DNA from 4 places in the Paenibacillus sp. Aloe-11 genome. Region 4 is predicted to be linked to each of the others. Evidence: riboswitches for the same ligand, from Rfam matches in the RefSeq annotation. Region 4 holds a riboswitch; each other region holds the start of a gene.
The links. A riboswitch is a leader RNA that binds a small molecule or an ion and turns the genes downstream of it on or off. The one in region 4 is predicted to bind thiamine pyrophosphate.
Positions count from the first base shown of each region.

Region 1: linked by a shared signal. The riboswitch ahead of WG8_RS02390 (ABC transporter substrate-binding protein) and the one ahead of tenA (thiaminase II) in region 4 are both predicted to bind thiamine pyrophosphate.
Region 2: linked by a shared signal. The riboswitch ahead of WG8_RS12975 (thiamine phosphate synthase) and the one ahead of tenA (thiaminase II) in region 4 are both predicted to bind thiamine pyrophosphate.
Region 3: linked by a shared signal. The riboswitch ahead of thiC (phosphomethylpyrimidine synthase ThiC) and the one ahead of tenA (thiaminase II) in region 4 are both predicted to bind thiamine pyrophosphate.

Region 1 covers NZ_JH601043.1:49,427-52,564, forward strand. Annotated here, with positions in the region: gene WG8_RS02390 (ABC transporter substrate-binding protein) at 187-1,233, opposite strand; TPP riboswitch at 1,427-1,536, opposite strand; gene WG8_RS02395 (bifunctional 2',3'-cyclic-nucleotide 2'-phosphodiesterase/3'-nucleotidase) at 1,786-3,138, shown strand, end outside.
Region 2 covers NZ_JH601055.1:22,750-25,887, forward strand. Annotated here, with positions in the region: gene thiO (glycine oxidase ThiO) at 1-579, opposite strand, end outside; gene WG8_RS12975 (thiamine phosphate synthase) at 641-1,234, opposite strand; TPP riboswitch at 1,567-1,675, opposite strand; gene WG8_RS12980 (ABC-F family ATP-binding cassette domain-containing protein) at 1,769-3,138, opposite strand, start outside.
Region 3 covers NZ_JH601045.1:103,302-106,439, reverse strand. Annotated here, with positions in the region: gene thiC (phosphomethylpyrimidine synthase ThiC) at 1-1,399, opposite strand, end outside; TPP riboswitch at 1,581-1,693, opposite strand; gene WG8_RS03820 (IclR family transcriptional regulator) at 1,790-2,533, opposite strand; gene WG8_RS03815 (alpha/beta hydrolase) at 2,832-3,138, shown strand, end outside.
Region 4 covers NZ_JH601059.1:96,845-99,982, reverse strand. Annotated here, with positions in the region: gene thiD (bifunctional hydroxymethylpyrimidine kinase/phosphomethylpyrimidine kinase) at 1-258, opposite strand, end outside; gene thiM (hydroxyethylthiazole kinase) at 255-1,097, opposite strand; gene tenA (thiaminase II) at 1,120-1,833, opposite strand; TPP riboswitch at 1,964-2,067, opposite strand; gene WG8_RS18580 (AEC family transporter) at 2,156-3,109, opposite strand.

The DNA.
Region 1 (3,138 bases), on a different contig from region 4:
ATGGTGCTGTACAAGCGAAGCGGTCGCTTTAAAAGCTTTCCGTAGGAAAGCTCGCTTCGGAAGCATCACCTCCCCAGATTTCTACCCTGCTGAGGCTTTATTCGAGAAATCCGGGGGCGGTGGCGATGGGAAGCACCATCCGACTGCGTAGTGGCACAAAGGCTACTTCAAGTTCGATTTACAAGATCAACGCTTTGGCAAAAAGTCGTTTGTGAAGGCTTTGTCGACTTCCAAAGGCTTGCTGAGCAGCTTGCGTTCGTACATCCAGTCTGAATAGTTTTGCCATACCTCTGCTTTTTGCACACCCCATTGCGCAGCATCATCCTGATAACGCGGGCTTAGCCATTTTTGGCTGGCCAGTACCAGCTTTTTGTCCAGCTCCGGTACGGCTTTGCTTAGGATATCCGCGGATTCTTCAGGATGAGCAATGGTGTATTCATAGCCTTGGGCGGTGGCGTCCATGAACGCTTTGACCAGCTCTGGATCATTCTTAATCGTCTGTTCATTGCTCACAATCACAGGCGTATAGTAATCAAGGCTTTTGGAATAATCTTTTACATACAGCATATCCAGGGGCTCACCTCGAAGTTGAGCCTCGATCCCGGTCCATGCGTAGAAAATCCAGGCAAAGTCGATATCCCGCTTCACGGCTGTAAAATAGTCGGCATTGCCCATATTCATAATCTTCACTTTGCTCACATCGGCCTTGTCTGAATCCATGATGGATTTCATGACCGCTTCTTCTACGGGTGAACCCCAGCCGCCGTATTTCTTTCCTTCAAAATCTTTGGGGCTTTTAATGCCGCGGTCTACCGGGGCTGCGAAGCCTGAGGTATTATGCTGAATAACCGCAGCGATAGATACGAGTGGTACGCCTTGCGTACGAGCCTGAGTGACGCCCTCTTGATAGCTGATCCCAAAAGGTGCCGCATTCGAAGCAACCATTTGATCGGCTCCGCCTGAACCAGGTTGGACAATTTGGACATTCAAGCCCGCTTTTTCGTAAAATCCTTTATCCTTGGCGACATAGAGTCCTGTATGATTCGTATTTGGTGTCCAGTCAAGTACAACTTTAACATCCTTAAGCCCCTTTGCCGGAGTGGAAGCTGGAGCGTTGGTAGCAGGTGCCGCCTCCTGGGTTGTAGAGGGGGAGCCTCCGCCGCAGGCGGTCAGTGTCAGGGCCATGAGCCACAGACTAATCAGTCCCAGGCTTAACATTTTCATGCGCTTCATCGTTGTGTTCTCTCCTTTTAATTACCCGTCATCCGTCGAATCAGACAGCCTATGTTCCCATTTCATAAAAATAACATCTGCCGGACTCTCTCTTTCCAACAACTTAATCCTCAACAAAAAAAGCGCCCCGAGGTTCCGGGACGCTTGCGCTTGTATATACCAAAGTAAGGGATGGACCTATGTAAAAAAAGGCACATCTTAGCTTAAGCATTCCTACGCTGGCATTACCCAGATCAGGTTGTAAGGGTCAGTGTCTTGGGACACACTCTCAGCCGGCCGATTCCAGCACCCCTGGCATTGTATGGTTTAATGGGTTTGTTTATTCGGGTTTACTACGACGATTATATGCCTTGAAGGCGGAGCTGTCCAGCATGGAGGAAGAGATGACGGTTCATTTGCGAGAAAATTAATTATTTTTTTATAAATAACTTTGGTCAAATGACTACTCTTTTGTCTGGCGTTGGATTAAAATAGGAATGGTGGGTTCGAAACTTACATATATGTGCAAAAGTATGTATATGAGCCATACACCTTAATAAGGAGGGGTATATTTTGTTATTTCGTAAAAATTGGTTTAAAGGGTTTACAGCAGCGGTTGTAGCTTGCAGCATGCTGGTGTTTACAGCTGCTCCGTCCTGGGCTGCCACCGATTCTCGGGACAGCGCCACAGTGAATTTGCGGATCATGGAAACAACGGATATTCACACGACGTTGATGAACTACGATTATTATGCAGATAAGGAAACCAACGAATATGGCTTGATTAACACTGCCGGACTGATCCAGCAGGCGCGTAGTGAAACAAGAAACAGCATGCTGTTCGATAACGGTGATTTGTTGCAGGGCAATCCATTAGGCGATTATATGGCCAGAAACAAAACCTTTTTGCAAGAAGGCGGTGTCCATCCGGTCTACAAGATGATGAACTTGATGGGCTATGATGCGGCTACTGTGGGCAACCACGAATTTAACTATGGTCTCGACTTTTTGGAGAAATCGCTTAAGGGAGCCGAATTCCCTTACGTAAATGCGAACGTTTACTATGACAACGGGGGCCAGGGTACTAAAAATTATTTCACCCCTTATCAGATTCTCAATAAAACGGTAACGGACGAGAAGGGCCAAGAGCACACGCTCAGAGTGGGTGTAATCGGTCTGGTAACTCCTCAAATTATGCAGTGGGATAAAGCCAATTTGCAGGGTAAGGTCGTTACGAAGGATATTGTGGAAACGGCGAAAAAGTTCATTCCTCAAATGAAGTTGGAAGGTGCCGACATTATTGTCGTACTTGCACACACGGGTTATGAGGATGTGCCGCAAACACCAATGATGGAGAATGCCGTTAAATATTTGAGCCAGGTGGACGGAATCAACGCTATTCTGTTTGGGCATGCTCATAAATCTTTCCCCGGCCCTGATTTTAAAGGAATGAGCGGTGTAGATCTGGATAAAGGAACCATTAATGGCGTACCGGCTGTAGAAGCTTCCTCTTGGGGCAAGGAACTGGGTATTATTGACCTGAGTCTGGAAAAGAAAAAAGATGTGTGGAGCGTGACTAATTCTCAGTCAGAAGTGCGTCCAGTTGTGAATACCCAAACTCAGGCTGTGAAGACGAACCCTGAGTTTAAACTGGTAGATGCGGTCAAGGAAGAGCATAAAGGAACGCTGGATTATGTTCGTCAACCGGTTGGAACCACAACCGCACCGATTACCAGTTATTTTGCATTGGTTCAGGATGACCCATCTATTCAGATTGTGACGAATGCACAAAAATGGTACGTACAAAACCATCTGAAAGGGACCGAATACGAAAATCTTCCCGTATTGTCGGCTGGCGCTCCATTCAAGGCCGGTGGTCGCAACGGTGCCGAGTATTACACGAACATTCCGCAAGGTACGATTGCG
Region 2 (3,138 bases), on a different contig from region 4:
ATTCTGTACGACCAACTGCTCTGCATGGGTACCGGACCATATTGTTGCACCCAACACTGTAGCTGCTCCCGTATAAGCACGGCACAGCTGTACGGGGAAGAGTTGTGTCTCCTTCGATCGATATATAGCTCCAATCGCTTGACGATCTATGCCCGAAATCCGCTTGGTCAATTCCCCGGCATCCCACCACTCAGGCTGAGTATCCTCGCGCGTATTCGCAGCTTTCCAGCGTCTTTCACCCTCAGCTTCCGAACGGAAAGGAGTTACAAAACCTTCTGTACGAAATTCTACCGAAACACCAGACAACCGCTCCAGCTCACGAACTAGCTCAGGGAATGCATCCCGACTTGTGCGAGCAAATTGTTCAAACTCAGGGTCGGCGAACTCTTCACTCTCCGCCGCAAGCATTCCGACCGCTGCCCCCGAGGCTCCCTCACCCGGCATCATTCGCTCCAGGATAATCGTACTGCGCCCTTCCCTGGCCACATGATAAGCAATGGAACTGCCGATCACACCTCCACCTATGACCAAGCATTCAGCATGTCCTATAACTGTAGCCTCTGTGTGTATCTTTAGCATGTGTTATATCTCCTCTCCACTGACCATACTGCTTTCGAATTACTTCTACTCTCGTTCCCTGCTACAGATTGCGGACTACCTGATCTACCAATTGTCTATATTCCATCGCAGCCGCGATGGGCGACTCAGCTTCCCATATGCCGGACATCACTGCAATTCCGCTTGCTCCAGCATGATAAAGCTCCGGAATATGATGCGGTTGTATGCCGCCAAGTGCAATCACTGGAATGTTAGATAAGCTGCATATACGCTCAAGCTGAGCTATCCCCCGCGGCACAACACCGGGCTTACAGCGGGTTACATATACATGACCATAGAGTACATAGTCTGCTCCAGCCTGTTCGGCCATTTGCGCCTCTTCCAAGGAATGAACAGACACGCCACAGCGTGTTCCCTTTGGAAGCAGGCTTTTCACATCCCTGACAGGCAAGCCGTTAGCCGGTAGCTGGACAGCTCCAGCCAAGGTAAGTAAAGCTACATCTACACGGTCATTGACTGCAATTTGCTGGAGAGGAACTCCCTGCTCCACCATGCTGCGGATCAAAGCCAGCAATTCTGAGGCACCCTTCTGCTTCAGGCGTGCATGCACATAATGAACATACGGATAAATAGCAGCCGCCACTTGGGGTACATCTGCATGGTAGCCACTTTCCATCGTAATCACGTGTAATTCGATCTCGTTTTCACCTCACATTGAACTAAGAATATGAACTATTGATATAAAATAATCGTATAAGCTGAACCTATATCGTTGCAGCTCCATATCGCGAAATAACATACGGAGCCGGCCACATGTACCAGCAATAATGAAAGGAGAACATATGTGAATCCGTATACGGAAGTTCGACAGGCAAAGCCAAACGAAACGCAAAAAAACCACTTCCCAGAGGAAGTGGTTTCACGAACGTCCAATAATCGAACGGACAATCAAATCCGTATACGTATATCGTCCCACGCACAAACAAAAGTAATGATGCGGTTACCTTGCTTGTACGGCGCTCACTTCCCTACGCTGGCATAACCCAGATCAGGTGCAAAGGGTCCGAAATCCATTTATTCCGTCTCAGCCGCATGGGCGGCTCCCCTAGTGTGACTATTATATTGTATCAGCTACAAATAGCTTAGCATATTTTTCTAATTCTGCAACCCCCACTTTTTGTGAAGCATAACAGAACTGAATTTTTTGATTTTAGTTGACTTTACTTGACCACTCTTCCACATTCCACGTTTTGGTTACCCAATCCTCGTAAAAATCCGGTTCGTGAGATACAAGCAATATAGTCCCTTTATATTCCTTCAGGGCACGTTTGAGCTCGTCCTTTGCTTTAACATCCAAGTGATTGGTAGGCTCGTCAAACAGAACCCAGTTGCTTTCCCGCATTAACAATTTGCACAGACGTACTTTAGCCTGCTCACCACCACTAAGCGCAGACAGAGGACGTGTGATATGCTCATTTTTCAATCCGCAACGGGCCAAATGCGCTCTTACTTCATGCTGGTTCAAATGCGGGAACTCATTCCACACATCGTCAATCGGTGTGATTTTGCCCGCCTTTACTTCCTGCTCAAAATAAGCCGGCTGCAAGAAATCGCCTTGATAGGTTTTTCCGCTGATTGGCGGTATTTTTCCCAGAATGGTTTTGAGCAATGTTGATTTACCGACACCGTTGCAGCCTACAATTGCTATTTTTTCGCCACGTTCAATCGTCATGGACATTTTAGGCAACAGGGCATGAGTATAGCCAATTTCAAAATCAATTCCCTCAAATACCGTTTTCCCGCTCGCACGTGCTTCTTTAAATTGAAAGGTTGGCTTGGCAGCTTCTTCGGGCTTATCAATACGTTCGATCCGATCAAGCTGCTTTTCACGGCTCTTCGCCCGGCCTGATGTGGATGCACGCGCCTTGTTGCGCTGAATAAAGTCTTCCTGTTTCTTAATATATTCCTGTTGCTTCTCATAAGCATCAATATGCTGCGCTTTGTTCAGATCCGCCATCTCAAGGAACTTTTCATAATTTGCTGAATAGCGGGTCATCTTGGCAAATTCAAGGTGATAAATAACATTAACGACCTGGTTCATGAACTCCGTATCATGCGAAATAAGAATAAATGCATAAGGATAATCCTTCAAATAACGTGTAAGCCATTCGATATGCTCAACATCCAAATAGTTGGTTGGCTCATCCAGCAGGAGGACGTTTGGCTTTTCCAACAGCAGCTTGGCCAGAAGCACCTTAGTCCGTTGTCCACCGCTAAGCGCGGATACATCCCGATCCAGTCCGATGGCCGAGAGACCCAGCCCGTTCGCCATTTCTTCAACCTTCACATCAATGAGGTAAAAATCCCCCATATCCAGCTGCTCCTGAATTTCACCCATCTGTTCCAGCAGCACTTCCAGCTCTTCGGGAGAAGCATCCCCCATTTTATCCGTAATCTGCATCAATTCCTTTTCCAATTCCAGCAAAGGAAGAAAAGCATCCTTCAATACATCACGTACTGTTTTGCCCGGTGTCAGCTTGGTGTGCTGATCCAGATAACCGTAACGTACACGTGGAGTCC
Region 3 (3,138 bases), on a different contig from region 4:
CCTTCGGCGTAACGTAGCACAGCATGGACGTTCCGAACCAACCGATCATGGCTGCTCCGATGGCTGAGGTAATATGATCGTAGCCAGGCGCAATATCCGTCGTGAGCGGTCCCAAAGTATAAAAAGGAGCTTCCTTGCAAATTTCCATTTGTAAATCCACATTCTCCTTGATTTTGTGCATCGGAACATGCCCCGGACCTTCGATCATGACCTGGACGTCATGCTTCCACGCGATTTGCGTTAGCTCACCCAGCGTTTCCAGCTCTGCAAACTGTGCTTCATCATTCGCATCATAGATGCTGCCCGGACGCAGCCCATCCCCGAGGGAAAAGGCTACATCGTAAGCTTTCATGATTTCACATATTTCTTCAAAATGCGTGTACAAAAAGTTCTCCTGATGATGCGCAAGGCACCAGGCCGCCATAATCGACCCGCCCCGGGAGACAATTCCCGTCATTCTGTTCGCCGTCATCGGGATATAGCGCAGAAGCACGCCCGCATGAATTGTAAAATAGTCCACACCCTGCTCCGCCTGCTCAATCAGGGTATCGCGATACAACTCCCACGTCAGTGCCTCAGCTTGGCCGTTCACCTTTTCAAGCGCTTGATACAGCGGTACGGTTCCAATCGGCACAGGGGAATTCCGGATGATCCATTCACGCGTCGTATGGATATTACGGCCTGTGGACAGGTCCATGACCGTATCCGAGCCCCAGCGCACAGCCCAGGTCATCTTCTCCACTTCCTCCTCAATGGAGGACGTGACCGCAGAATTACCAATGTTCGCATTGATCTTCACGTGAAAATGACGCCCAATGACCATCGGCTCACTTTCCGGATGATTGATGTTGGAAGGCAAAATCGCCCGTCCCGCCGCCAGCTCCTGTCGCACAAACTCGGGCTCCACCCCTTCACGAATGGCCGCAAACTCCATCTCGGGCGTAATAATTCCCTTGCGAGCATAGTGCATTTGCGTCACCGTGCGCCCTTGTGAGGCACGAAGCGGACGATGGGTCACGCCGGGAAATTCCGCCGCTTCCCGTTTGGAGCCGGGCTTCAGCCCATTATCCTCCGGCTTAACCGTGCGTCCCTCATAAGCTTCGGCATCGCCCCGTTCCAGCACCCAGGCCCTCCGCAACGGGGGCAGCCCCCGGCGGATGTCCACCTGATAGGCTTCATCCGTCATCGGTCCGCTTGTGTCGTACACACGCAAGGGCTCATGATGCTCGGTGCCCTCCGGCGTATGTGTGGGGTGCAGCGCGATTTCACGCTCTGGCACGGCAATATCCGGCCGCGAGCCTTGAATATACACCTTGCGGCTCCCCGGAAAGGGTTTTACTCCGCCAGCTTGCTCTGCACTTGTCTTCACTTCAGTTTCTTCTGTTTCCGTCGGTTTCATTGTTCGTTCCTCCCGTTTCGATGAAATGACACACCGATCCGGAACCATTCCTAGGGTGGCTGATCTATGCAAAAAAGCCGGTTCCCCAGGGAACCGGCTAATCTAACGAAGAGCTATCCAAAAGTACGCACACAGAATAATATATTCCATGCGCCTTCTTAGGCAGCAGCTGCGTATACATTTCAATGGCCGATTACTTCCCTACGCTGGTATGATCCAGATCAGGTGCAAAGGGTCCGGAATCTTGCACGATTCCATCTCAGCCCGGCATTACAGGCTCCCCCAGTAACTGTGATACTTCGATTTGCATGAGGCGGAGATAACAGACATCCCGCCATCCTCATCAGATTACTTTAAAATTATTGCTTTGGCAACCCTTCTCTGGTCCTGTTACGGGAGCATAAGCCCCATTTCCTTCGCAGCCTCGATCAAAATCGGAGCAAAATCATGCAGCGTCTCAGGTGCAAGTCGGCTGACCGGACCGGATACAGACAAGGCCGCAGCGACCTGTCCCTTCCGGTTCACCACAGGCGCTGCCACAGCAGCTGCACCTGGCTCCCGTTCTTCATAGCTGGTTGCATACCCCTTCTCACGAATGTCCTGCAGCTGTGCTTTATAGACCTCCGGGTCTACCGAGGACGGCCATTCATCCCCTCTTAGCAGAGCTTCCAGCTCCTGCGGTGGCATAAAGGCCGCCAGCACCTTGCTGGAAGCCCCCACAGCCAGCGGCATGCGCGCACCCACAGGCGCAACGCGGCGGATGGGCTGGTTGCTTTGAACGGCCTGAATGCGAATACGCATGCTGCCGTCCCGCAAGTATAAGCTGACCGTCTCACCCAGACGGTCACGCAACCCTTCCATCGCAGGCTGCAGCAGCACTGCCGGCTCGTCGCTTTGTGACAAATGGGTGGACAGCTCCCATATGCGGAAGCCGAGCCGGTATTTTTCGGTTGCGGAATTTCGAACGACAAAGCCACGATCCTCAAGCGTTGTCAGCAGCCGATGAACCGTGCTTTTATGTAGCCCAATTTTGGAGGCAATCTCCGTCAGACCAAGATCCGAGTCTGCGGTAAAACACAGCAATATATCAAGTGCACGCTCCACAGCGCGAACGGTTAATTTACGGTCTTCCATCGTGAACCGCTCCCCTTGTATCCATTTTCGTTTCACACCATGAAACATGGTTACATAAATTATATAGAATACTCGCGGCTACTGTAAACCGATGTTTTTGTGACAGCTATATTACAGAAAAAGAACAAACATCGACAATTCTTTGCATCATTTTTACTTTTCCGGTGCAGGCGTTGACTTTGGATAATCACCATCATACGATAATAGGTATCAATGTGGACATACACTATCATTTTCAAGTGAATTTGTACCTAAATTCCATAGCATGAAGCTCAATTTTTTATAAGGAGGCTCTTACATGATTTCGACATCCCAGCGCAGCTCTCAGCTACAACCCGCTGTTCAGGAGCCGTCCATCCCACTGATTAATCCCCGTATGCTGCGGTTCAAGCACATTGTGATTGCGCTGCTGCTATCGGTCGTATTTTTTCTGTTGTTTTGTTTTATCGCTCTACACGCCTACATTGCATGGGTTCTCACCAATCCGACGGTAGCACCGCTGTACTCCAACCCGATGCAGGCGAAGGGAATGGCCTATGAGGAAGTCAGCTTCCCCGCCAAGGACGGCAGCCGCATGGTGCAAGGCTGGTATATCCCGGCGGATC
Region 4 (3,138 bases):
ATCAAACAGCATGCCAGTCTTCAGGGCATCTACGCCAAGGTCTGATCCTACAGCCTCGATTTGCTCCGCTGCCGCCTCTTGTTGCAGTGGATATACTCCGTGAACCCCCAAGGTGTTCTGTACGGTAACTGCCGTAATCGCCGACATGCCGTATACGCCAAGCTCCTGGAAGGTTTTGAGATCGGCCTGAATTCCGGCCCCGCCACCGCTGTCCGAACCGGCAATCGTCAGTGCTCTAGCTACACGAACGTCTGTCATCGCGTACCACCTGCTGTGGTTGTTCCAGCTTCACGAATCGATACATGCCCCTCCAGCGAGCCCGTATGCAGCTTGGCAAGCTCATCGAGAAAGGCAATCTGGAAGCTGCCGGGTCCCTGATCTGCTGTACGCGCGGCGGCTCGGGAAGCGGCTGCACCGTAAAATGCCAAGCCTGCTGTTCCTGCGAGCAGCAAATTAGGCTCAACGGCGGCAAAAGCGCCCAACACAGAGGTCAGCAGGCAGCCTGCTCCGGTTACCTTCGTAAGCAGCGCGTCTCCGCCGTTAATCACTCGTACTTCGACCCCATCGGTGATGACGTCCTCTTTTCCAGTGATGACAACGATGGTATTGAGCGCCCGCGCAGCTCGAACTGCCAGCTCGACATGACTGCTGCTCGGGCTGCCACCAGCATCGACGCCTTTAATCTCGCGGGCTTCTCCGATAAGATGGGCGACTTCGGCCGCATTGCCCCGCACCATTGAGATGTTGACTTCACTCAGGATTCGCAGTGCCGATTCGGTTCTAAAGCGAGTCGCTCCCGCACCGACCGGATCGAGCAGAACCGGAACGCCATGTGCATTCGCCGATTGTCCGGCAATGATCATGGCATCGATCAGCTCGCGGTTCAGCGTACCGATGTTTAAGACGACGGCACCTGCTATTTTGGCCATATCCGCAACTTCCTCGGGGGCATAAGCCATCACCGGGGAAGCTCCCAGCGCATATAGGCCGTTGGCTGTAAAGTTGGTGACCACCACATTGGTCATATTGTGAACGAGGGGGTTGCTGCTGTGTACCTTTGTCAGAAGCTCCGAACAATCCTTTTCCCATTTCAGCATATCGATGATCCTCTCTCATATATTAGATTTTCAATTTGCGACAAGGCTTGTAGACCGATGTAAAAGGGGTCTGGATCGGCCATTCTTCCTGCTTATAAGCCATATCCCAGAACATATATTCCAGCTGGCAGCTTAGCATAAAATGCTCAATCATCCGTTCCCGTTCGGCAGCCGTTGCACTTTCCGCCCAAGCATCCACACGGGCTTGATATTTGGCGGTTACATCTTCAACCTGGTTTCCATAGAAACAAATCCATTCATAGAAAGGGTGGGACTCGTCGGGCTTTACCTCATCCAGCAGCCTGCGACCAATCTCCAGATACGTCCATGGACACGGCAGCAGCACGGCCATGAGCTCGCCCAGACTGCCTTCATGTGCGACCGTCAGCATGTGACGGATATAATGATGAGCCGACGGAGCGAGCGGATACCCCTGCAACTCTTCATAGGTCACACCTGCGACAGCACAGAAATTTTGATGGGGATGAACCTCGCTGCGGAGGATAAAAGAGATCTGTTCATTAAATACAGCCATGTCCTCCCGGCTCGTGCATTTGGAGATCGCGATGCCGTATATCCGTATGTAGGCGTTCAAATATTCAAAGTCCTGTTTTACATAGTGAATCAGCTGTTCCCTTGTCAAACTCCCTTTAGCAATACCTCTCACAAAGGGATGCTCAAAAATCGCTTGAAAAATGCTATCCGCCTGCCGACGGAGCTCTTGTGTAAAGCTCATTTCCCCACCTCCACCAAAATGAAGAGCAGGAAGTCCCGTAAGAATACAGTTCCGGAACAACGCTAAAAAGCCGCCCCGAAAACTGGAGCGGCTTCATCATAGGTCCATGCGCAAAAAGCAAGGGACCTTATATACGAAGGCTCCACTTTCCTACGCTAGTACGAACTAGATCAGGTTCAAAGGGTCCAAGATACGTTCTTGTCTCAGCCATAAGCGGCTCCCCTAGTGGACTTCCTATTCTTTTGACTATTACTGTACATTCGTTCATACATTATGTCAAACCGTTATCCATTCGTTCTGAGGCTGTTTGTGCTTGACCTGGTTACATCAATAGCGAAATCAGCACAGGAAGTGTAACGAGAGATATGACAGCACTGATGACAAAGGAGGAGGCTGTTTCTGATTCCAGACTTTCAAAACGGGTAGCGATCATAGCAGCGACTGCTGAACCCGGGAAGGAAACGAGCAGAACCGCCTTAACGGTATCGGCAGACGACAGACCGCACAGATAGGCAATCAGCAGCATTAATAAAGGCTGCACGATGGTTTTTAACAGTGCGATGGCAAAGGCACTTACGCTAAAACTAATGTTGCGTACGCCAATGGTCACACCGACCGCGAATAAGGCAGCCCCGGACGTAATGTCTCCGATTTGATTAAGCGATTTGCTTAACAAATCTGGTGATTGGAAGCCAAATAAGGTCAAAATCACACCAACCAGCGGCACCAACGCCAGCGGTTCCTTTAAGCCGTGAAGAATGGAGTCCCAGATCAGCCTTCCGAGGGGACCATTCCGTTCCTTGTCTGAATTCCGGCTGGCTACGGTAGCTATAATGGTAGCCGCCGGGTCAAGGACGGCATTGACTACGATTCCGGTAAGTGCAATCGGAATGGCCACGGCTGAGGAGCCGTAGATGGCTCCGAGCACGGGAATACCCATAAAAGCAAAGGTCGGCTGTGCCGAGTTCAAAGCGAACATGGCGGCATCCTTCATCGACTGCTTCCTCGCAAAGCGGGACAGCAGAAGGAGAGCGACAAAAAAGCCGACAATGCCAATGAACAGAGCCAGCAGAAATGTCCATTGCTCAATGAGCGCTCTTCTGTTCGTTGTTGTAATGCCGATGAATAGATGCGCAGGCAGCGCAAATCTGGTAACGAGCGCATTCAGGGCTTTGGAGGAAGAGGCATCGAAGCTTTTGTTATGCCCCGCTAACCATCCCAAAATAATAACGAAAAAAATCGGCACCAAAATATAAAGGATATGTCCGACACTCATAGTTCGATTCTCCTTGCTTGAACTGACGT